DNA from 2 places in the Kitasatospora gansuensis genome. Region 2 is predicted to be linked to the other one. Evidence: riboswitches for the same ligand, from Rfam matches in the RefSeq annotation. Region 2 holds a riboswitch; the other holds the start of a gene.

Region 1 (4,962 bases), 4.4 Mb from region 2:
CGATCCGGCGGAACTCGGCGAAGTCCAGCTGGCGCGGGTAGGCGGACCAGCCCGCGATGATCACCTTGGGGCGGTGCTCCTTGGCGAGGCGCTCGACCTCGGCCATGTCGACCAGGCCGGCCGAGTCGACGTGGTACGCGACCACGTTGAACTGCTTGCCGGAGAAGTTCAGCCGCATGCCGTGGGTCAGGTGGCCGCCGTGCGCCAGGTCCAGGCCCAGGATGGTGTCGCCGGGCTGGGCGATCGCGAACAGCGCGGCCTGGTTGGCGGAGGCGCCGGAGTGCGGCTGCACGTTGGCGTACTCCGCCCCGAACAGCTCCTTGACCCGGTCGATGGCGATCTGCTCGGCCACGTCGACGTGCTCGCAGCCACCGTAGTAGCGGCGGCCGGGGTAGCCCTCGGCGTACTTGTTGGTGAGGACCGAACCCTGCGCCTCCATCACCGCGACGGGCGCGAAGTTCTCGGAGGCGATCATCTCGAGGGTGGTCTGCTGGCGGTGCAGCTCGGCGTCGACCGCGGCGGCGATCTCGGGGTCGAGCGCGTGCAGGGACTGGTTAAGAACCGTCATGTCAGGGTCTTCCCGTGGGGCGGTGCGGGCAATGGACCAAGGGAGAGAGCCGGCCGCCGCGCTGCGGCCGACCCCCCGTCAACCAGTGGTTCAGGCCTTGATGAAGGCGTCGTACTCGGCGGCCGACAGCAGCTTGTCGGTCGCCTCGACCTTGACCTTGTAGAGCCAGGCGTCGCCGAACGGGTCGCTGTTGACCGAGGCCGGGTCGTCGATGACGGCCTGGTTGATCTCGACGATCTCGCCGGTGGCGGGGGAGTACAGGTCGCTGACCGACTTGGTCGACTCGAGCTCGCCACAGGTCTCACCAGCGGTGACGGTGTCACCGACCTCGGGGAGCTGGACGTAGACGATGTCGCCGAGGGCGTCAGCCGCGTGCGCGGTGATGCCGACCGTCGAGACACCGTCCACGGCCTCGGTCAGCCACTCGTGCTCCTCGGTGTACTGCAGGTGCGTGGGGTTGCTCATGGCGTCATTCTCCAGGATCGCAAGAGGGTAGGGCGAAGCCGTCCGCTGAGCGGACCGGGGGACTGCGGGAACTGAAAGGGTGTCAGGCTCAGCGGGCGCGCTTGTAGAACGGCAGCGCGACGACCTCGACCGGCTCGTGCTTGCCGCGCACGTCGACGGCCACCGCGGTGCCGGGGGCGGCGTGCGCCGCGTCCACGTACGCGATGGCGATCGGCTTGCCCAGGGTGGGGGACGGGGCACCCGAGGTGATCCGCCCGATCGGGGTGCCGTCGACGCTGACGACGTCGTACTCGGCGCGCGGGACGCGCTTGCCCTCGGAGACCAGGCCGACCAGCTTGCGCGGCGGGTTGGCCTCGGCCTGTGCGGCGGCGGCCTCCAGGGCCTTGCGGCCGACGAACTCGCCGTCGTTGGTGGTCTTGTCGAAGCGCACCACCCGGCCCAGACCGGCGTCGAACGGGGTCAGGTCGGTGGACAGCTCGTGCCCGTACAGCGGCATGCCGGCCTCCAGGCGGAGGGTGTCGCGGCAGGACAGGCCGGCCGGGACCAGGCCGACCGGGGCGCCGGCCTCGGTCAGCGCGTTCCACAGGTGCTCGGCGTCGGCCGGGGCGCAGAAGACCTCGAAGCCGTCCTCACCGGTGTAGCCGGTGCGGGCCAGCCAGACCTCGCGGTCCGCGACGGTGGCGGGCAGCAGCGCGTAGTACTTGAGGCCGGGCAGGTCGGCGTCGGTGACCGAGGCCAGGATGCCGTTGGCCTCCGGGCCCTGGACCGCGATCAGCGCGTAGGCGTCCCGGTCGTCCCGGACCACCGCGTCGAAGCCGGCCGCGCGCTCGGTCAGCGCGTCCAGCACCACCTGGGCGTTCGAGGCGTTGGCGACCACCATGTACTCGGTCTCGCCGGTGCGGTAGACGATCAGGTCGTCCAGGATGCCGCCGTCCTCGCGGCAGATCATGGTGTACCGGGCGCGCAGCACGCCGAGCGCGGAGATGAAGCCGACCAGCGCGTGGTCCAGCAGTTCACCGGCCTGAGGGCCCGTCACGGTGATCTCGCCCATGTGCGAGAGGTCGAAGAGACCCGCCTTGGTACGGACCGCGAGGTGTTCCTCACGCTCGCTGCCGTAGCGGAGCGGCATGTCCCAGCCGGCGAAGTCGGTCATGGTCGCGCCGAGCGAGCGGTGCAGCGCGTCGAGCGCGGTGAGGCGAGGGGACATGGTGACTGGACTCCTTGGCAGCAAACGGGCATGCGGGGGTGGAGTCTCCCCGTCTGTCGTCACAACCTGAGAGCTTCACCGCACATCCAAGGATGGCGGCTTGCACCGTGGGTGGGCGCACGGCGCGGCCGTGTCCACTTTCCAGATCTGCCTCGCCCGGGCGGTAGGGGTGCCTGAGAGATTCCGGGGAGGACTTGCTCCTTCGGCGCCGGCCTGTGCCACGAGGGCAGTCCGGACTCTCCCGCGCGGGTTCGAGCGGCCAGTGTGAAGTTGTGGGCGGGGTCATCATGGCACGAGTCGACGCCCCAAGGGGAGAGGGGGCCGGGCCGAGGGCCTGTCTGCCGATTCCCGTCGGGGCCGGCCCGCCCGGCACGCACGCTCGCCGCACGGCCGAAACGACCAAGTAGCTCCGCTACGAGGCCGCCCCGGCCGCACGCCGAGCGCACGCACCGAACGACCCGGCCTGATCCGACGGGAATCGGCAGACAGGCCCTACGCTCTTGGCAGCAAAGACATAGAGGGGCGGTAGCAGGGGCGATGGGGTACCCGGCGGGCGACACAGGGGCGCAGGCATGGGCGGAGCCGGGCACCGCGCCGCCCGGCGGCAGCTGGCCGGTCAACGAGCTGGAGCAGGTGCTGACCGCCGCGCTCGGCGACCCGGGCGCGACGCCCCGGGTGATCGAGGTGCTGGCCCGCAGTCAGATCTGGATCCCGCTGCCGGCCGGGGCGGACCCACAGGGCAGCGGTCTCGATCTGCCCACGATCGAACTGGCGGGCTCGCCGTACGTCCCGGTGTTCTCCTCGCAGGAGACCTTCCTGCGGCACGCGCCGGGTCTGGCCTTCGCGATCGCCCCGGCCTGGGAGTTCGCCCGCGGGCTGCCGCTCGGGGTCGGCATCGCGGTCAACCCGGAGGCGCCGGTGGGGATCCCGGTGCCTCCGGAGGGGGTCGGCGAGCTGCGCCGCGGGCCGCAGGGCGAGCGCTGGGAGCAGCAGCCGGACGGTGCGCGGGTGGCGCTGCGGGAGCCGGAGCCGGCCGAGGAGCCGTACGCCTTCCTGGGCGCCGCGATCACCGAACTCGCCGAGCTGCCGGGAGTGCTGACGGCCCGTCGGGCGCTGGCCGGGGTGGAGCGGGACACGCCGGTGCTGTTCATCGGGGTGCAGCTGGACGCCGGCTGGCCGGCCGATCCGGGGCAGGTGAACGAGGCGCTCGGCCGGGCGCTCGGAACCACCCCGCCGCCGTGGGGCGTCCACCTGGTGCTGCTGGATCTGGTGGCCGATCCGGTGGTGGAGTGGATGCTCACCCGGGTACGTCCCTTCTACGTCAGGTCCGGGGCGGTCGCGGGCTGAGCCGGCGGGGGACCCGCCGGTACGGGGCGGCGGTATGACGGCTGTCCGGGCGGGCCAATAGGCTTCGCTCGGAGCCCAGGGCGAGACGGGCGGAAACGGGCGGAGCGAGGCATGAGCGCGGGAGCGACGGCAGACGGCGCGATCGAGCGCGCCCTCGGCGAGGTCGCGCCCGACCGCTTCGACGCCTACGAGCGGCTGCTGTACGCGCTGGCCGAGGGCCGGGTCTGGATGCTGCTCTGGCACGGCACCCCCGGCAGCCCGGACGCCCAGTACGGGAACATGGAGCTCGGCGGCCACGGCTACGCCCCCGCCGTCACCTCGCCCGAGCAGCTGGCCGCGAGCGGCTGGGCCCGAAGTCACGAGGTGATCTCCGGACCGGAGATCGCCAACGCCCTGTACCGGACGCGCTGGGGCCTGTGGCTCAACCCGCACGTGCCCGGCGGCGGGGTCGGTGTGCCCTGGGCCGACCTGCGGCGGATCGCGGCCGGCCTGGACCGGCTGCCGGCCGGGCCGCTCCAGCTGACCGACCCGGTGGTCCAGGCACCGCAGTTCTACGCCCAGTTGCAGCGCGAGGCGGCCGAGGTGCGCCCGGTCCGGGCGCTCCGGCAGGCCTGGGTGCGCCCGGCTCTCGGTGAGCCCTACCTGGCGATCGGTCTCGACCTGTACGACACCTCGCCGCCCGCCGTCGAGGCGGCCCGGGCGCTGGTGCACCGGGCGGTGCCGCAGATCCCGGCCGGGCTGCCGGTCTCGACGGTGGTGCTGGCTGACGAGTGGGACCCGGTGGCGATGTGGATGCGCGCCTTCGCCCGCCCGTTCTTCGATCGGGAGGCCCGCCCCTACCCGGCCCAGGGGTACTGGCCGCACCAGCCCTGGCAGTGAACCCCCCTGCTCCGAAGGGGTAGTTGGGGTACGTCCGGTTTGTTCATCTGCACGCATCTTGACAGACATGTAACAGCCGTGTGAAGAGCGCTATTCGGCAAGATCACGAGTGCATGCAGACAGATCACAGTTGGGCATCCTTCGGTTGTCAGGTCTGGCGTGCGACAACCCGAATGGCAGAGAGTCTGCCCAAAGCGGTTCAAGGGTTCGGCCAACCCGGTCCTGCAACTCCCTTGCTTTACAGCATTCTTCGTACACCGCCGCATCCGCGGCCGGCAGCACCGCACCGACGCACCAGCACCACCACCGCATTAGTACGCGACACCGGACCACCTTCGGGCCCGGGCCCCACCGGGCCCGCGCCCGTGTGTCCGGACCGTGGGCCGGCCACCGTCGGCGAGGGGAACGAACTGAGACATGAGCACTTCCACTGAGAGCACGACCGACGCTCCGCCGCCAACTGCCGTACCGGCCAAGCGGATCGAGGGCCGTTCAC
Region 2 (4,962 bases):
CCTGGGCCGGGCAGGGGATCGGATCGACGGGGCGGGGCAACCCAGGGGCTGCTCGGACCAGGTCGGCCGGGTCGTAAGCAGCGAAGCGAGGGTACGAAGATGTGCCAGCACCGTCCTGAGTGTCCGTCAGCGGAGTCCACCGACCACGAGGCGGCCGTCACCGTCGCCTGCCACCCCGACCAGGGGTGGAGCCTGCTCTGCAACGGCGTCCTGCTGTTCGACGACACCGGCGAGCTGCTGCCCGACGGCCGGGTGGTGGCCCCGCGCCGCCCGCTGGCGATCGCCTCCTGACAAAGCAAAACACCAAGGCCCCCGACAGCGGCTGCTGTCGGGGGCCCCGGCGACGGCTCAGGAGCCGTACTCGTCCAGCGGCGGGCAGGAGCAGACCAGGTTGCGGTCGCCGTACGCGCCGTCGATCCGGCTCACCGGCGGCCAGTACTTGTCCGCCGGGTTCACGCCGGCCGGGAAGACGGCCTCCTGGCGCGAGTAGCCGTGGGTCCACTCACCGGCCATCGTGGCGGCGGTGTGCGGGGCGTTGCGCAGCGGGTTGTCGTCCGCCGCCCACTCGCCGTTGCCGACCTTCTCGATCTCCGCGCGGATCTCGATCATGGTCTCGCAGAACCGGTCGATCTCGCCCAGGTCCTCGGACTCGGTCGGCTCGATCATCAGGGTGCCGGCCACCGGGAAGGACATGGTCGGGGCGTGGAAGCCGTAGTCGATCAGGCGCTTGGCGATGTCGTCCACGGTCACCCCCGTCTCCTTGGTGAGCGGACGCAGGTCGATGATGCACTCGTGCGCGACCAGCCCGCCGGGGCCGGTGTAGAGCACCGGGAAGTGCGGGGCGAGCCGCTTGGCGATGTAGTTGGCGTTCAGCACCGCGACCTGGGTGGCGCGCTTGAGGCCCTCGCCGCCCATCAGCCGGACGTACGCCCAGGAGATCGGCAGGATCGCGGCCGAGCCCCACGGGGCGGCCGAGATCGGGCCGACACCGGTGGCCGGGCCCGCCTCGGACTGCAGCGGGTGGTTCGGCAGGTACGGCGCCAGGTGCGAGCGCACCGCGACCGGGCCGACGCCCGGGCCGCCGCCGCCGTGCGGGATGCAGAAGGTCTTGTGCAGGTTCAGGTGCGAGACGTCCGCGCCGAACTTGCCCGGCTTGGCCAGGCCGACCAGGGCGTTCAGGTTGGCGCCGTCCACGTACACCTGGCCGCCGGCCTCGTGCACGAGGGCGCAGATGGTGGTGATCTCGGTCTCGAACACGCCGTGGGTGGACGGGTAGGTGACCATCAGCACCGAGAGCTGGTCGCGGTGCTGCTCGATCTTGGCCTTGAGGTCCTCGACGTCCACGTCACCGTCGGTCAGGGTCTTCACCACGACCACCCGCATGCCGGCCATCACGGCGGAGGCCGCGTTGGTGCCGTGCGCGGAGGCCGGGATCAGGCAGACGTCGCGCTGGGTGTCACCGTTGGCCCGGTGGTAGGCGCGGACCGCCAGCAGACCGGCCAGCTCGCCCTGCGAACCGGCGTTCGGCTGGATGCTGACCGCGTCGTAGCCGGTCACCTCGACCAGCTGCTGCTCCAGCTGCCGGATCAGGGTCAGGAAGCCCGCGGCCTGGTCCACCGGGGCGAACGGGTGCAGCTGGCCGAACTCGGGCCAGGTCACCGGCTCCATCTCGGTGGTCGCGTTGAGCTTCATGGTGCAGGAGCCCAGCGGGATCATGCCGCGGTCCAGCGCGTAGTCCCGGTCGGCGAGGCGGCGCAGGTAGCGCAGCATCGCGGTCTCCGAGCGGTGGCTGTGGAAGACCGGGTGGGTCAGGTACTCGTCCTCGCGCAGCAGGGCGGCGGGCAGCGCGTCGGCGGCCTCGGCGACCTCGGCGGTGACGCCGAAGGCGGCCCAGACGGCGGCCAGGTGCTCCCGGGTGGTGGTCTCGTCACAGGAGATCGAGACCAGGTCCTCGGACGCCTGGAAGACGTTCACGCCGTTCTCGCGGGCGGCGGCGACCACTGCGGCGGCCCGGCCCGGCACCTTGGCGGTGACGGTGTCGAAGAACTGACCGGTGGTCAGCTCGACGCCGCCCGCGCGCAGGCCCTCGGCCAGCGCGGCGGCGTAGCGGTGGGTCCGGCGGGCGATGTCGGCCAGGCCGTCCGGGCCGTGGTAGACCGCGTACATCGAGGCCATCACGGCCAGCAGCACCTGGGCGGTGCAGATGTTGGAGGTGGCCTTCTCGCGGCGGATGTGCTGCTCACGGGTCTGCAGCGCCAGCCGGTACGCGCGGTTGCCGTCGGCGTCCACCGAGACACCGACCAGGCGGCCGGGCAGGCTGCGGGCGTACGCGGCGCGGACCGCCAGGTAGCCGGCGTGCGGGCCGCCGAAGCCCATCGGGACACCGAAGCGCTGCGAGGTGCCGCAGGCGATGTCGGCGCCGAGCGAGCCCGGCGACTTGAGCAGGGTGAGCGCCAGCAGGTCGGCGGCGACCGCGACGATCGCGCCCAGGCCGTGCGCCTGCTCGATCACCGGGGCCAGGTCGCGGACCGCGCCGGAGGCTCCGGGGTACTGGAGCAGCACACCGAAGACGCCGCGCTCGGCCACCTCGGCCGGGATGCCCTCGGACAGGTCGGCGACGACCACCTCGACCCCGGTCGGCTCGGCCCGGGTCTGGATCACCGCGATGGTCTGCGGCAGGGTGTCGGCGTCGACCAGGAAGACCCCGCCCTTGACCTTGCCGACCCGGCGGGCCAGCGCCATCGCCTCGGCGGCGGCCGTGCCCTCGTCGAGCAGCGAGGAGCCGGAGGTGTCCAGGCCGGTCAGGTCGGCGACCACGGTCTGGAAGTTGATCAGGGCCTCCAGCCGGCCCTGCGAGATCTCCGGCTGGTACGGCGTGTAGGCGGTGTACCAGGCCGGGTTCTCCAGCACGTTGCGCAGGATCACCGGCGGGGTGAAGGTGCCGTAGTAGCCCAGGCCGATCATCGGCTGGAGCACCTGGTTGTGGTCCGCCAGCTCGCGCAGCTCGGCGAGCACCTGCGCCTCGCTGCGGCCGGCCGGGAGGCCGAGCGCGGTCAGGCTCTTGATCGCGTCCGGCACGGCGGCGTCGGACAGCTCGTCCAGCGAGCCGTACCCGACCTGCGCCAGCATCTTCTCCTGGGCGGCGGCGTCGGGGCCGATGTGACGGTTCTCGAAGGGGCTTGACTGCTCAAGCTCGGTGAGGGTCGGCTGGGCATTCATGGGGTCGAGGCCTCCTGGTCACGGACCGGCGGGGGCACGCACGCCGGACGGCAACACCACTGTGGGACAGCGGAGCCGGGGACGAACGAGCCCGTCAGGCCTCCCCCTCTGTCATCGATACCTGAGAGCTTCGCCCGCACGCGGCGGCCCGAGGGTCGCACGCCGGCTTGCACCGTCGGTGAGGGTGGGGTCCGTCGGCTCCCTCGCCGTCGGTCCTGCCCTGCTTTCCAGAGTGACCTACCCCGCACGGTACGGATGCCTGAGAGATTCCGGGGAGGGTTTGCTCCTTCGGCGTCCCCGTGACACCACGTGAGCGGTGCGGGGACTCTCCCGAGCGGGCTCGGCAGTCGGGGCCCAGGGTACCAGCGGAGCGCCGGTTGATCACGGGTGCCCTGGGTCACCCCACTGCCCCGGACGGGTGCGTCCGGCTCGCGATCGCCCGTTTGATGGCTTTTCGTGTGAAGTGCGGCCGTCCAGCTCCTTCGGCCGTCCCCTGACGGTGTGTCAACGGGGCTTTCGTACCTGCTGGAGGACAGCGTGCAGACCGACATCGACCCGCGAGACCTGATCGGCCACAAGGCGGTCGACCGGAACGGCGACAAGATCGGCACGGTCGACGAGGTCTACCTGGACGACGCGACCGGCGAGCCCGAGTGGGCCGCCGTCCGCACCGGGATCTTCGGCCGGGACGCCTTCGTCCCGCTCACCACCAGCGAGTTCTCCGGGGACGAGCTCAAGGTGCCGTACGACAAGTCGCTGATCAAGGACTCCCCCGACTTCGGGGTCGGCCAGCACCTCTCCCCCGCCCAGGAGCTCCAGCTCTACCGCTACTACGGCCTGGACGCGGGCGGTGCCGTTCCCCCGGCCGCGGTCGGCAATGGCTCGGGGTCCGGCAAGGACCTCGATTTCGGCACCCTCAGCAAGGAAACCAGCATGAACGCTTCACCCGCCGCCCCGACCGTGGCGGCCGCCCCGATGGCCTTCACCGCCGCCCCCGCGGCCCCGGCCGCCAAGCCGCAGCCGACCACCGTCGCGCCGCCGGCCACCACCGCCACCGACGACCCGACCGTGCCCGGCAACGCGCCGGCCGGGCCGGTGGAGATCACCTGCCGCGAGGAGCGGCTGGACGTCACCACCGAGTGGCACGTGCTGGGGACGGCGAAGCTGCGCAAGTACGTCACCTCCGAGGCGGTCGAGCGGAAGGTGCCGGTGGTGAAGGAGCGGGTCCGGGTGGAGCGGGTGCCGGTCACCGAGTCCGAGCGGGCCGCACTCAGCGAGCAGGAGATCGCCGAGGCGGTCGAGGAGGTGACGCTCCGGGAGGAGCGCCCGGTGGTGCGCAAGTACCTGGCACCGGTCGAGCGGGTCCGCCTGGTGGTCGAGCGGTTCACCGAGGAGGCGGTGATCCGCGAGGAGCTGCGCCGCGAGCAGGTGGAGATCCACGACGACACCACCAACCCGGCCCCCGCACCCGCCGCGACACCGGCTCCGGCGTCCTCGAACGGCACCCAGCTGCGCCCGGAGCCGCTCCGTCCGTCCTGACGCCCCGCCACTTTGCCAAAGCTTCACCAAGCAATATTTGACAGAGTGAAGTATCTGCCGCCATCGTTACTTCAGTTCGTTTACTTTCGTCCACCTGAAGCTCTTCGCACGGGTGGCCCGAACTGGAGGAAATTCCGTGAGGCCGAGCAGCGCGCGCGTGCTCCCCGCCCTGGTGTTGGCGATGCTGGCGTTCAGCGTGGTGCA

What was found. Region 2 has a riboswitch for glycine ahead of gcvP (aminomethyl-transferring glycine dehydrogenase). Riboswitches for the same ligand answer to the same signal wherever they lie in the genome.
Region 1: it holds a riboswitch for glycine, as region 2 does, so the genes downstream of both, gcvT (glycine cleavage system aminomethyltransferase GcvT) here and gcvP (aminomethyl-transferring glycine dehydrogenase) in region 2, are expected to answer to the same signal.

What each region holds. Positions count from the first base shown of each region.
Region 1 is NZ_JACHJR010000001.1:2,673,684-2,678,645, reverse strand. It holds gene glyA (serine hydroxymethyltransferase) at 1-568, opposite strand, end outside; gene gcvH (glycine cleavage system protein GcvH) at 659-1,033, opposite strand; gene gcvT (glycine cleavage system aminomethyltransferase GcvT) at 1,122-2,240, opposite strand; glycine riboswitch at 2,392-2,494, opposite strand; gene F4556_RS11645 (enhanced serine sensitivity protein SseB) at 2,778-3,587, shown strand; gene F4556_RS11640 (enhanced serine sensitivity protein SseB C-terminal domain-containing protein) at 3,699-4,466, shown strand; gene F4556_RS11635 (ABC transporter permease) at 4,884-4,962, shown strand, end outside.
Region 2 is NZ_JACHJR010000001.1:7,091,083-7,096,044, reverse strand. It holds gene F4556_RS31975 (DUF5999 family protein) at 100-291, shown strand; gene gcvP (aminomethyl-transferring glycine dehydrogenase) at 349-3,219, opposite strand; glycine riboswitch at 3,321-3,455, opposite strand; glycine riboswitch at 3,457-3,562, opposite strand; gene F4556_RS31965 (DUF2382 domain-containing protein) at 3,721-4,758, shown strand; gene F4556_RS31960 (MFS transporter) at 4,895-4,962, shown strand, end outside.